3 regions of the Streptomyces sp. NPDC048434 genome follow, and region 1 is predicted to be linked to each of the others. Evidence: riboswitches for the same ligand, from Rfam matches in the RefSeq annotation. Region 1 holds a riboswitch; each other region holds the start of a gene.
What was found. Region 1 has a riboswitch for cobalamin ahead of ACGFWI_RS36205 (cobalamin biosynthesis protein). Riboswitches for the same ligand answer to the same signal wherever they lie in the genome.

Region 2: it holds a riboswitch for cobalamin, as region 1 does, so the genes downstream of both, metE (5-methyltetrahydropteroyltriglutamate--homocysteine S-methyltransferase) here and ACGFWI_RS36205 (cobalamin biosynthesis protein) in region 1, are expected to answer to the same signal.
Region 3: it holds a riboswitch for cobalamin, as region 1 does, so the genes downstream of both, thiI (tRNA uracil 4-sulfurtransferase ThiI) here and ACGFWI_RS36205 (cobalamin biosynthesis protein) in region 1, are expected to answer to the same signal.

The regions. Positions count from the first base shown of each region.
Region 1 is NZ_JBICXQ010000044.1:35,820-39,089, forward strand. It holds gene ACGFWI_RS36195 (caspase family protein) at 1-315, opposite strand, end outside; gene ACGFWI_RS36200 (hypothetical protein) at 321-764, opposite strand; cobalamin riboswitch at 967-1,120, shown strand; gene ACGFWI_RS36205 (cobalamin biosynthesis protein) at 1,253-2,314, shown strand; gene ACGFWI_RS36210 (cobyric acid synthase) at 2,325-3,270, shown strand, end outside.
Region 2 is NZ_JBICXQ010000001.1:420,502-423,771, reverse strand. It holds gene ACGFWI_RS01945 (aldo/keto reductase) at 1-1,027, opposite strand, end outside; cobalamin riboswitch at 1,124-1,342, shown strand; gene metE (5-methyltetrahydropteroyltriglutamate--homocysteine S-methyltransferase) at 1,499-3,270, shown strand, end outside.
Region 3 is NZ_JBICXQ010000003.1:317,778-321,047, reverse strand. It holds gene ACGFWI_RS05590 (NAD(P)-dependent oxidoreductase) at 1-158, shown strand, start outside; gene ACGFWI_RS05585 (iron-containing alcohol dehydrogenase family protein) at 224-1,393, shown strand; cobalamin riboswitch at 1,570-1,788, shown strand; gene thiI (tRNA uracil 4-sulfurtransferase ThiI) at 1,941-3,270, shown strand, end outside.

The DNA of each region.
Region 1 (3,270 bases):
TTCCGAGGCGCCGACCATGAGTTGCAGATTGCCGCCGTCGCGGCCCACCCGGCCGTGGCCGGAGAAGTACACCAGCAGCAGGCCGCGCGCCTCCTGGGTGACCGCGTCCAGCGCCTGTTCCACCTCCCAGGGCTCCTGGGGCCGGCAGGTGATGACCTCGCCCTTGGTGAACAGATCGGTGCCGGGGGCGAGCAGGGCCTGCTCCAGTTTCCGGGCGTTGTCCTTCACCGCGGGCAGCGGGCGCAGCGTGCGGTAGTCGTCGACACAGATCAGCAGCGCCCGGTTGACCTTGCCCCGTGCGTCGTATTCGGACATCCGGCTCAGTCCCCTGCGGTGCTGCCGCTCTCGTCCGCCGGGCTGCCGGGATCGGGGCGTTCGGGGGCCACGGCGCCCGGCCCCGCGTCGCCGAGCGCGTGCAGGTCCCCGTCGCCGCCCCCGACCGCGACGGCGGGCCGTTCGCCGGTGTCGCGTTCCTCCCGGCGCCGTCGCAGCCACTCCTGCAGGGCGATGCTGAGACTTTTGCTGACTTCGGCGGCGACGGCGCCGACGATGACCAGGATCAGATCGTCGACACCGAGGGCCATGTCGCGGGGGCCGTCGTCGCTCTCGTCCGCCGGCCGTGGCCGCAGCTCCCAGTCGTGCCGGCGCCGGTCCAGCCACGGCTCGCGCTCCAGCCACGCCTTGAGGTCCTCGATGTCCTGCTCCGGATTGTTCGTGCCCGTGATCCTGATGCGGATCTCGTGGCGGTCAGCGCGCTGCGTCATCCCCCGGCCCCCTTCCGGCGGCCCCATCGCCGCCGTGCACCAGATAGTGACGTGAGATCAGGGGCGCAGGCAACCGTCTGTGACACGACTGCCACGCTGTGGCGTGCACCACAGGGCGTGCCACAGGGCACCGTCGCAGGTCAAGGGTGAGTTGACGGGCATTCGCGGGGCGTGGTGGACTGCCGGAGCCATTCGGCGACAGATGAGGAAGTCCGGTGAGAATCCGGCGCGGTCCCGCCACTGTCACCGGGGAGCGTTCCTCCAGCGAAGGCCACGGTCCGCCTCGCGTACGTCCGATGACGTACGCAGGGACTGGAAGGCCGGAGGACTCGCCGATCCGGGGAGCCAGGAGACTCTTGTCGCCGTCACGTCGAGCCAGGGCGCGGACCCTGAGTGAGGACATACCGCCATGCCCGGCCGCCCTTCGAGATCTCCACTGCCCGCTGTCGCAGGGCCCCTTCGGCACGCCCTGGCGGCGGTCTGATCCGATGCGCGGCGAACACGCGGGATATGCGTGCGGCGCGGCCCTCGGCTTCCTCGGTGACCTGATCGCGGCGGACCCGCGGCGCGGCCATCCGGTGGCCGCCTTCGGCCGGGCCGCGGGCGCCGTCGAGCGCCGGCTGTGGCGCGATCACCGCGGATACGGGGCGGCTCACGCCGTGCTGTGCGCGGGCGGTGCCGCCGCCGGTGCCGCGCTGCTGCAGCGCGCGGTACGGGCCGCCGCCCCGGCTCCGCTGCGCGGCGGAGCCCGGATCGCGCTGACCGCGGCGACGGTCTGGGCCGTGCTGGGCGGCACCTCACTCGGCCGCGAGGCCCGCGCCGTCGGCGGTGCGCTGACGGCGGGCGACCTGGACGTGGCGCGGGAGCGGCTGCCGCATCTGTGCGGGCGCGATCCACAGGCGCTGGACGGGCCCCAGATGGCCCGCGCGGTGGTGGAGTCGGTCGCCGAGAACACCTCGGACGCCGTGGTGGGCGCCCTGGTCTGGGGCGCGCTGGGCGGGGTGCCCGGCCTGGTGGCGTTCCGGGCGGTGAACACCCTGGACGCGATGGTGGGGCACAAGTCGCCGCGCCACCGCCGCTTCGGCTGGGCCTCGGCCCGGCTCGACGACCTCGCCGGCTGGCCCGGCTCCCGGCTGACCGCCGCGCTCACCGTGCTCGCGGGCCCCGACCGGCGCGGTGCGCTGCGGGCCTGGCGGGCGGACGGCGGCGCGCACCCGAGCCCCAACGCGGGCCCCGTGGAGGCCTCGTTCGCGGGCGCGCTGGGTGTCCGGCTGGGCGGCACGCTGGCGTACGGCGGGCGGGTGGAACACCGTCCGGTGCTCAACGACGGGGCGCCGCCGGTCGCGGTGCCCGACATCGCCCGGGCCGTGCGGCTCTCGCGCCGGGTGAGCGTGCTGGCGCTGGTGACGACGGTGGCGGCGCGGCCGGCGGCCGGCGCGCTACGCCGGGCCCTGTTGCGCACCACCCGCCCGGCCGCAGGCGCAGTGACGCGCAGGGCCGCACGTGCGGTGGCGCGTACGGCTCACGACAGCCGGGGTCCCGGCGCATGAGGAGGACCCGGTGAACGGGCGGTTGAAGGCATCCGGTGGGGCCGTCGGCGGTGGCCTGTTGGTGGCCGGTACGACGTCCGACGCCGGCAAGAGCGTGGTGACGGCGGGCATCTGCCGCTGGCTGGCCCGGCAGGGCGTGCGGGTGGCGCCGTTCAAGGCGCAGAACATGTCGCTGAATTCGTTCGTCACGCGCGAGGGCGCGGAGATCGGACGGGCCCAGGCGATGCAGGCCGCCGCGGCGCGGGTGGAGCCGACCGCGCTGATGAACCCCGTACTGCTCAAGCCCGGCAGCGACCGCAGCAGCCAGGTGGTGCTGCTGGGGAAGCCGGTGGGCGAGCTCAGCGCCCGGGGCTACCACGAGGGGCGCCAGGAGCAGTTGCTCGGCACGGTCACCGACTGCCTCCAGGAGCTGCGGCGTACCCACGACGCGGTGATCTGCGAGGGCGCCGGCAGCCCCGCCGAGATCAATCTGCGGCGGACCGACATCGTGAACATGGGCCTTGCGCGGGCCGCCCGGATCCCGGTGATGGTGGTCGGCGACATCGACCGCGGCGGGGTGTTCGCCTCCTTCTTCGGCACCACCGCGCTGCTGTCCAAGGAGGACCAGGCGCTGGTCGCGGGGTATCTCGTCAATAAGTTCCGGGGCGATGTCACGCTGCTGGAGCCGGGCTTGGAGATGCTGCGCGGTCTCACCGGGCGGCAGACGCTGGGCGTACTGCCCTTCTCGCACGGTCTGGGCATCGACGAGGAGGACGGTCTGCGGGTGTCCCTGCGCGGTGCGGTGCGCGAGAGCGTGGTGGCGCCGCCGCACGGCGCCCAGGTGCTGCGGGTGGCGGTGGCCGCCGTGCCGCTGATGTCGAACTTCACGGACGTGGACGCGCTCGCCGCGGAGCCGGGCGTGGTGGTGCGGTTCGTGGACCGGGCCGAGGAGCTGGCCGATGCGGACCTGGTGGTGC
Region 2 (3,270 bases), on a different contig from region 1:
TGGAGCGCCGGTCCTCGATCTCGGGCCAGCGGTCGCCGTAGACGTTCTCGGTGATGCCCGGCTCCCGCAGGAAGTCGTGCGGGAAGCCCAGCGGTACCGCGCTGCTCCGTTCGAGCCGTGCCAGCGCGTCGGCGTCCAGCGTGACATCCACCGAGGCGAGGTTGTCCAGGAGCTGGCTCTCCTTGGTGGCGGCGATGATCGGGATGATGTTGCCGGGCCGGCTGCGCAGCCACGCCAGCGCCACCTGCGCCGGGCTCCAGCCGCCCTGCTCGGCGATCTCCAGCACCGCGGTGACGGTCCCCTCCGCGTTGTGGTCCCGTTGGCCGTCCTCGCCGACGATGTCCAGCCGGCCCGTCTCACCGCGGCGGTACTTGCCGGTGAGCCGGCCGCCCGCGAGCGGTCCCCACGCCAGTACGGCCAGGTCGAAGGCGCGGGCCTGCGGCAGCAGTTCGCGCTCCGGCGTCCGCTCCAGCAGGTTGTAGCGCAGCTGCGAGCCCGCGAACGCGGTCCAGCCGCGCAGCTCGGCGAGGGTGTTCGCCTGCGCGATCTCCCAGGCCGGCCAGTCGGAGACGCCGATGTAGAGCACCTTTCCCGACCGCACCATGTCGTCGAGCGCCCGCATCACCTCCTCCACGGGCGTGAAGTTGTCCCGGGCGTGCACCCACAGCACATCGAGATGGTCGGTGCGCAGCCGCTCCAGGCTCTCCTCCACCGACCGGACCAGGTTCTTGCGGTGGCTGCCCGCCGCGTTCACATCGCCCTTGCGGGTCGCGCAGGTGTACTTGGTCGCCAGGACGAAGCGCTCCCGCCGGCCTTCGAGCAGCTCGCCCAGGATCCGTTCCGAGGCGCCGTCGGTGTAGTTGTTGGCGGTGTCGATGAAGTTGCCGCCCGCGTCCGCGTAGGCGTCCAGGATCCGGCCGCTGGTGTCCTTTCCCGCGCCCCAGCCCCAGTCGTCGCCGATGGTCATGGCGCCCAGGCTCAGCTCGCTCACCCGCAGACCGGTCCTGCCGAACAGTGTGTAGCGCACGTGGTTCCCTTCGATCGGCGCAGCTCTCCGGTGCTGCGCTCACGCTAGGAGCTGGAGCGCGCTCCAGCGCAAGGCGCGGCGTTGACGGCATGCCCTAGGGTGGCGGGAGCAACTGGTTCGCCCTGTCCGCCAGGCAGGCGCGTCGCAAGAGGGAACTCCGGTGGAAATCCGGGACTGCCCCGCAGCGGTGAGTGGGAACGACCGCCGTCATACGCACTGGGCCCGGCCGGGTCTGGGAAGCGACGGCCAGTAGATGTCCGCCCTTGGTGGATGTGCCCATGAGTCCGAAGACCTGCCAGTGCCCCCGTGCGACCGGTGCGCGGGGAGATCTCGGTGACCTCGAGGGCGGGTCGGCGGACATCAGACGGGCACATACGGCGGGAATGCGCCGGGGCCCGTCCGGTTTGCCGTCCCTTCGCGCCCCCGACCCGTCCCGTGGTCCATGGAGGCATACTCGCGAAGGAGAGTTCCGTGACCAGCACGTCCGCAGCCGCGGCAGCACACGCCACCGTGCACGGCTACCCCCGTCAGGGGCAGCACCGTGAACTGAAGAAGGCCATCGAGGGCTACTGGAAGGGCCGCGTCAGCGCCGACACCCTCCGCAGCACCGCCGCCGGGCTGCGCCACGGCAATTGGCGGCAGCTCGCCGAGGCCGGTGTCCACGAGGTGCCGACCGGTGACTTCTCGTACTACGACCACGTGCTGGACACCAGCGTGATGGTCGGCGCGATCCCCGCCCGGCACCGCGCCGCGCTGGCCGCCGACCCGCTGGAGGGGTACTTCGCGATGGCCCGCGGCACCCAGGACGTGGCGCCGCTGGAGATGACCAAGTGGTTCGACACCAACTACCACTACCTGGTACCGGAGTTGGGGCCCGACACGGTCTTCGCCGCGGACTCCGCCAAGCAGGTCGCCGAGCTGACGGAGGCACTCGGTCTCGGGTTGGCCGCCCGCCCGGTGCTCGTCGGGCCGGTCACCTATCTGCTGCTGGCCAAGCCGGCGCCCGGTGTCGCGCCCGATTTCGATCCGCTGACGCTGCTCGACCGGCTGCTGCCCGTCTACGCCGAGGTGCTCGCCGACCTCCGGGCGGCCGGCGCCGACTGGGTGCAGCTGGACGAGCCGGCACTGGTGCAGGACCGCTCCCCCGCCGTCCTGAACGCCGCGGCCCGCGCCTACCGCGGCCTCGGTACGCTCCCCGACCGCCCGCGGCTGCTGGTCGCCTCCTACTTCGACCGGCTGGGCGAGGCGCTGCCGGTGCTGGCCAAGGCGCCCGTCGAGGGGCTGGCACTGGACTTCACCGGCGCCGCGGCCGGCAATCTCGGGGATCTGGCGGCGGTCGGCGGGCCGCCCGGGAAGCGGCTGGTCGCCGGTGTGGTCGACGGCCGCAATGTGTGGATCAACTCCTTCGAGAAGTCGCTGGCCACCCTGGGTACGCTCCTCGGCCTGGCCGACCGGGTCGATGTGTCGTCCTCCTGCTCGCTGCTGCACGTCCCGCTGGACGCCGCCGCCGAGCGCGACATCGACCCGCAGATCGCCCGCTGGCTGGCCTTCGCCCGGCAGAAGACCGCGGAGATCGTGACGCTGGCGCGCGGCCTGGCGCAGGGCACCGACTCCATCGCGGCCGAACTCACCGCCAACCGCGCTGACTTGGCTTCCCGGGCCGGTTCGGCGCTCACTCATGACCCGGTGGTACGCGCCCGTACCGCCGCCGTCACCGACGCCGACGGCCGCCGTTCGCAGCCGTACGCCGAGCGGGCCGCCGCCCAGCGCGCGCACCTCGGGCTGCCGCTGCTGCCGACCACCACCATCGGCTCGTTCCCGCAGACCGCCGAACTGCGCACCGCCCGCGCCGATCTGCGGGCCGGGCGGATCGACACCGCGGGGTACGAGGAGCGCATCTCGGCCGAGATCCGCGAGGTTCTGGCCTTCCAGGAGAAGGCCGGTATCGATGTGCTGGTGCACGGCGAGCCGGAACGCAACGACATGGTCCAGTACTTCGCCGAGCAGCTCACCGGCTACCTCGCCACCCGGCACGGCTGGGTCCAGTCGTACGGCACCCGCTATGTCCGCCCGCCGATCCTGGCCGGGGACATCTCCCGCCCCGAGCCGATGACGGTCCGCTGGACGACCTACGCCCAGTCGCTCACCGACCGGCCGGTCAAGGGCATGCTCACCGGCCCGGTCACCATGCTCGCCTGGTCCTTCGTCCGCGACGACCAGCCGCAGGGCGAGACGGCGCGCCA
Region 3 (3,270 bases), on a different contig from region 1:
CCGCCCTGGTCGAGCAGATCTACCGCCGCGCCAAGGCCGAGCACGGCGACCTCGCGGGCGAGATGAGCCCCGTCCGCCTCTACGAGTCGCTCGCCGGCCGGGAGTTCCGTCTGCCGAATCCGGCCGCCGCGCTGGACGACGCGGCACTGGTGCTCTGAGGCGCCGGAAGGCACCGCCGGACACGCTCCCACGCTCACACTCACCCACATCAGGAGCCGCACCCATGGCCTCTCCTCAGCGCGACAGCCTCGCGCCGCTGAGCATCGACCCCATCTGCCGCATCGAGTTCGGGCCCGGTCACATCGACCGGCTCCCCGAGCTGATCACGACCACGGGCCGGCACCGCGCCTTCGTCGTCACCGACCGGGGTCTGCGCGCAGCGGGCGTCGTCGAACGCGTCCTGAAGATCCTCGACTCCGGCGGGATCGAGTACGCCGTTCACGACGAGGTGGCGCCCAACCCCTCCACCGGCGACGTCGACGCGGGCGCCAGGCGGGCCCGCGCCTTCGGGCCGGCCGCGGTCGTCGCGCTCGGCGGCGGCTCCGTTCTCGACGCGGCGAAGGGCATCTCCCTGCTCGTCGGCAATCCGGACGCGGTTGCCGCCGACGCCGGCCGTCTATGGGAAGCGGCCGACGGACTGCCGCTCATCGCGATCCCCACCACGTCCGGCACGGGGGCGGAGACCAACGGCTTCGGGGTGATCGAGGACGCCGGAGCCTGCCGCAAGGTGTATCTCGGTCACCCTTCCGTGAAGCCCCGAATCGCCCTGCTGGACCCTGAGTTGACGCTCGGTCTGCCCGCTCCGGCCACCGCCGCCACCGGCATCGACGCACTCGTCCACGGCATCGAGTCGCTGGCCTCACGCGGCGCGAACCCGGTCTCCGTCGCCTACGCCACGCAGGCCGTGACGATGGTGAGCGGCGCGCTGCCCACCGCGTACCGGGACGGCTCGGACCTCGACGCCCGCGCCGCACTGATGCTGGGCGCCCACCTCGCCGGCCAGGCCCTCACCCTGTCCGGACTCGGCCTCGTCCACGGAATCGGCCACGCGCTCACCGCCCACACCGGAACCCCGCACGGAGTGGCCCTGGCCGCCGTACTGGAGGAGGTCATGGTGTTCAGCGCTCCGGCGGCCCGGGACGCGTACGAGCAGGTGGGACGGGCCATGCGCCGCACCCCGCCCGCGGACGGCGACTGGGCACGGGCCACGGTGCAGGCCGTGCGCGAGATCTCCGGAACACTGGACGTCAAGCGGCCCCTGCGCGAACTGGGCGCCGACCGCGGAATGCTGCCGGCCATCGCCGCGGGAGCGGTCGCGGACGCGGTGACCAAGAACGCTCCGCTGCTGCCGAGCGAGGCGGAGGTGCTGGAGATCCTCACCCGGGTGTACTGACGGGCGGCGCGGAATCGCGGGGGGCGGATGCGGAGTTTCGTCCCTGGGCGGCGAGGCCCGGGGCGCGACCCCGCGCCCTCGCTGTTCCTCGAACGAGGGGGCCGCACGGCTCGCGCAGGTCGACGGTTGGGGCCGGTCGAGCTTCGCCTCGTGCACGGGCCACGCGCCGCCTTGTCTACCCTGGACCCGCAGCTGGTTCACCCCGCCCGCCAGACGGGGTGTCGCAAGAGGGAATCCGGTGGAAGTCCGGGACTGCCTCGCAGCGGTGAGTGGGAACGACCGCCGTCATGAAGCACTGGGTCCGTGTGTGACCTGGGAAGCGACGGCCAGTAGGCGTCCCGTCCTTCGGGATGTGCCCACAAGTCCGAAGACCTGCCACTGCTCGTGCGCGGTGCGATCACCACGCACGCCTCCATGGCGACCCGGTAGCGGGACCGCTGAGTGAGTGGTGCGTTTCACCCCACCGTGCCCGTGGTGCGCGGGGCGGGCCCGCATCCCGTTCGCGGCCCGGCGCCGGTCCTCACGACGACTCGCGAAGGAGAGTTTCGTGCCCGGCGAAGCGAGCGTTCCCTCCGTCCCTTCTCCCCGTACGCCCCGCCCAAGCGGGCCCTGTGTCCTGCTCAAGCATGGTGAGATCTTCCTCAGGGGCCGCAATCGGCACCTGTTCATCGAGCGGCTGCACGACAACCTCCGCCGCGCGCTGCGGGGCGTCGGCGGCTCCACGTGGATCAAGTCCGGCCAGAGCGTCACCGTGCTCGGCGGCGAGGTCCCTCTGGATGTCCTCGTGGAGCGCGCCCGACGGGTGATCGGGTTCAACTCGGTGGAGCCCGCCCTGCGCGTCCCGAGCACCGTTACGGACCTCACCGAGGCAGCCGTGGAAGCGCTCGCCGGCGCCCGTGCCGAGCGACCCGGAATCAGTTTCGCCGTGCGGGTCAAGCGCCGGGACAAGACCTTCGAGATGACCTCGTCGCAGTTCGAGCGCTTTCTCGGGGCACGGGTCCAGGAGGCCCTGGGGCCCGTACCGGTGAACCTCTCCAGCCCGGATGTGCGGGTCTCGGTCGAGATCGACCGCACGGAGAGCTATCTCTCCTGGATCCGTCACCAGGGGCCTGGCGGACTCCCCGTCGGTTCCGGCGGACGTGCCCTGGTGCTGCTCTCCGGCGGGTACGACTCGCCGGTGGCCGCCTACCGGGCGATGCGTCGTGGACTGGGCTGCGACTTCGTCCACTTCACCGGCGCTCCGTACACGAACGCCGCTTCCGTGTACAAGGCTTACGCCCTCGCCCGGGAACTCAACCGCTACCAGCCCGGTGGGCGGCTGCATGTCATCGCGCTCGGCCACGCCCAGAAGCAACTGGCCATCGCGGGGGCCGGCAGGCTCCAGGTCGTCGCGCAACGACGGCTGATGGTCCGTGCCGCTTCCGCGCTGGCGGGCCGGACGCGAGCGGAGGCCCTGGTGACGGGTGACAGCCTGGGACAGGTGGCCAGCCAGACCCTGGCGAACATGGCCGCCGTCGACGAGGCCGCCGCCCTGCCGGTGCTACGGCCGCTGGTCGGCTGGGAGAAGCAGGAGATCATCGACGAGGCCCGGTCCATCGGCACCGCGGAGATCTCCGTGCTGCCGGACGAGGACTGCTGCAAGCTCCTCGCACCGTCCCGGGTCTCCCTCCGGGCCGGACTGACCGACCTGCGTTCGGTGGAGAAGCGCCTCGACCTGGACGACGTGGTGGACAGTCTGCTGCGCGATGTCCAGGTCATGTACCCGGGCGAGACCGACGGAGAGACGGAGCCCGGCGCGGACAGCCCTGACGGCGGCTCCGCGCCCGGCAGCCCTGGCCCGGCCGTGTGTGCAACGGGGCCGTCCGGGGCGGTGTCCT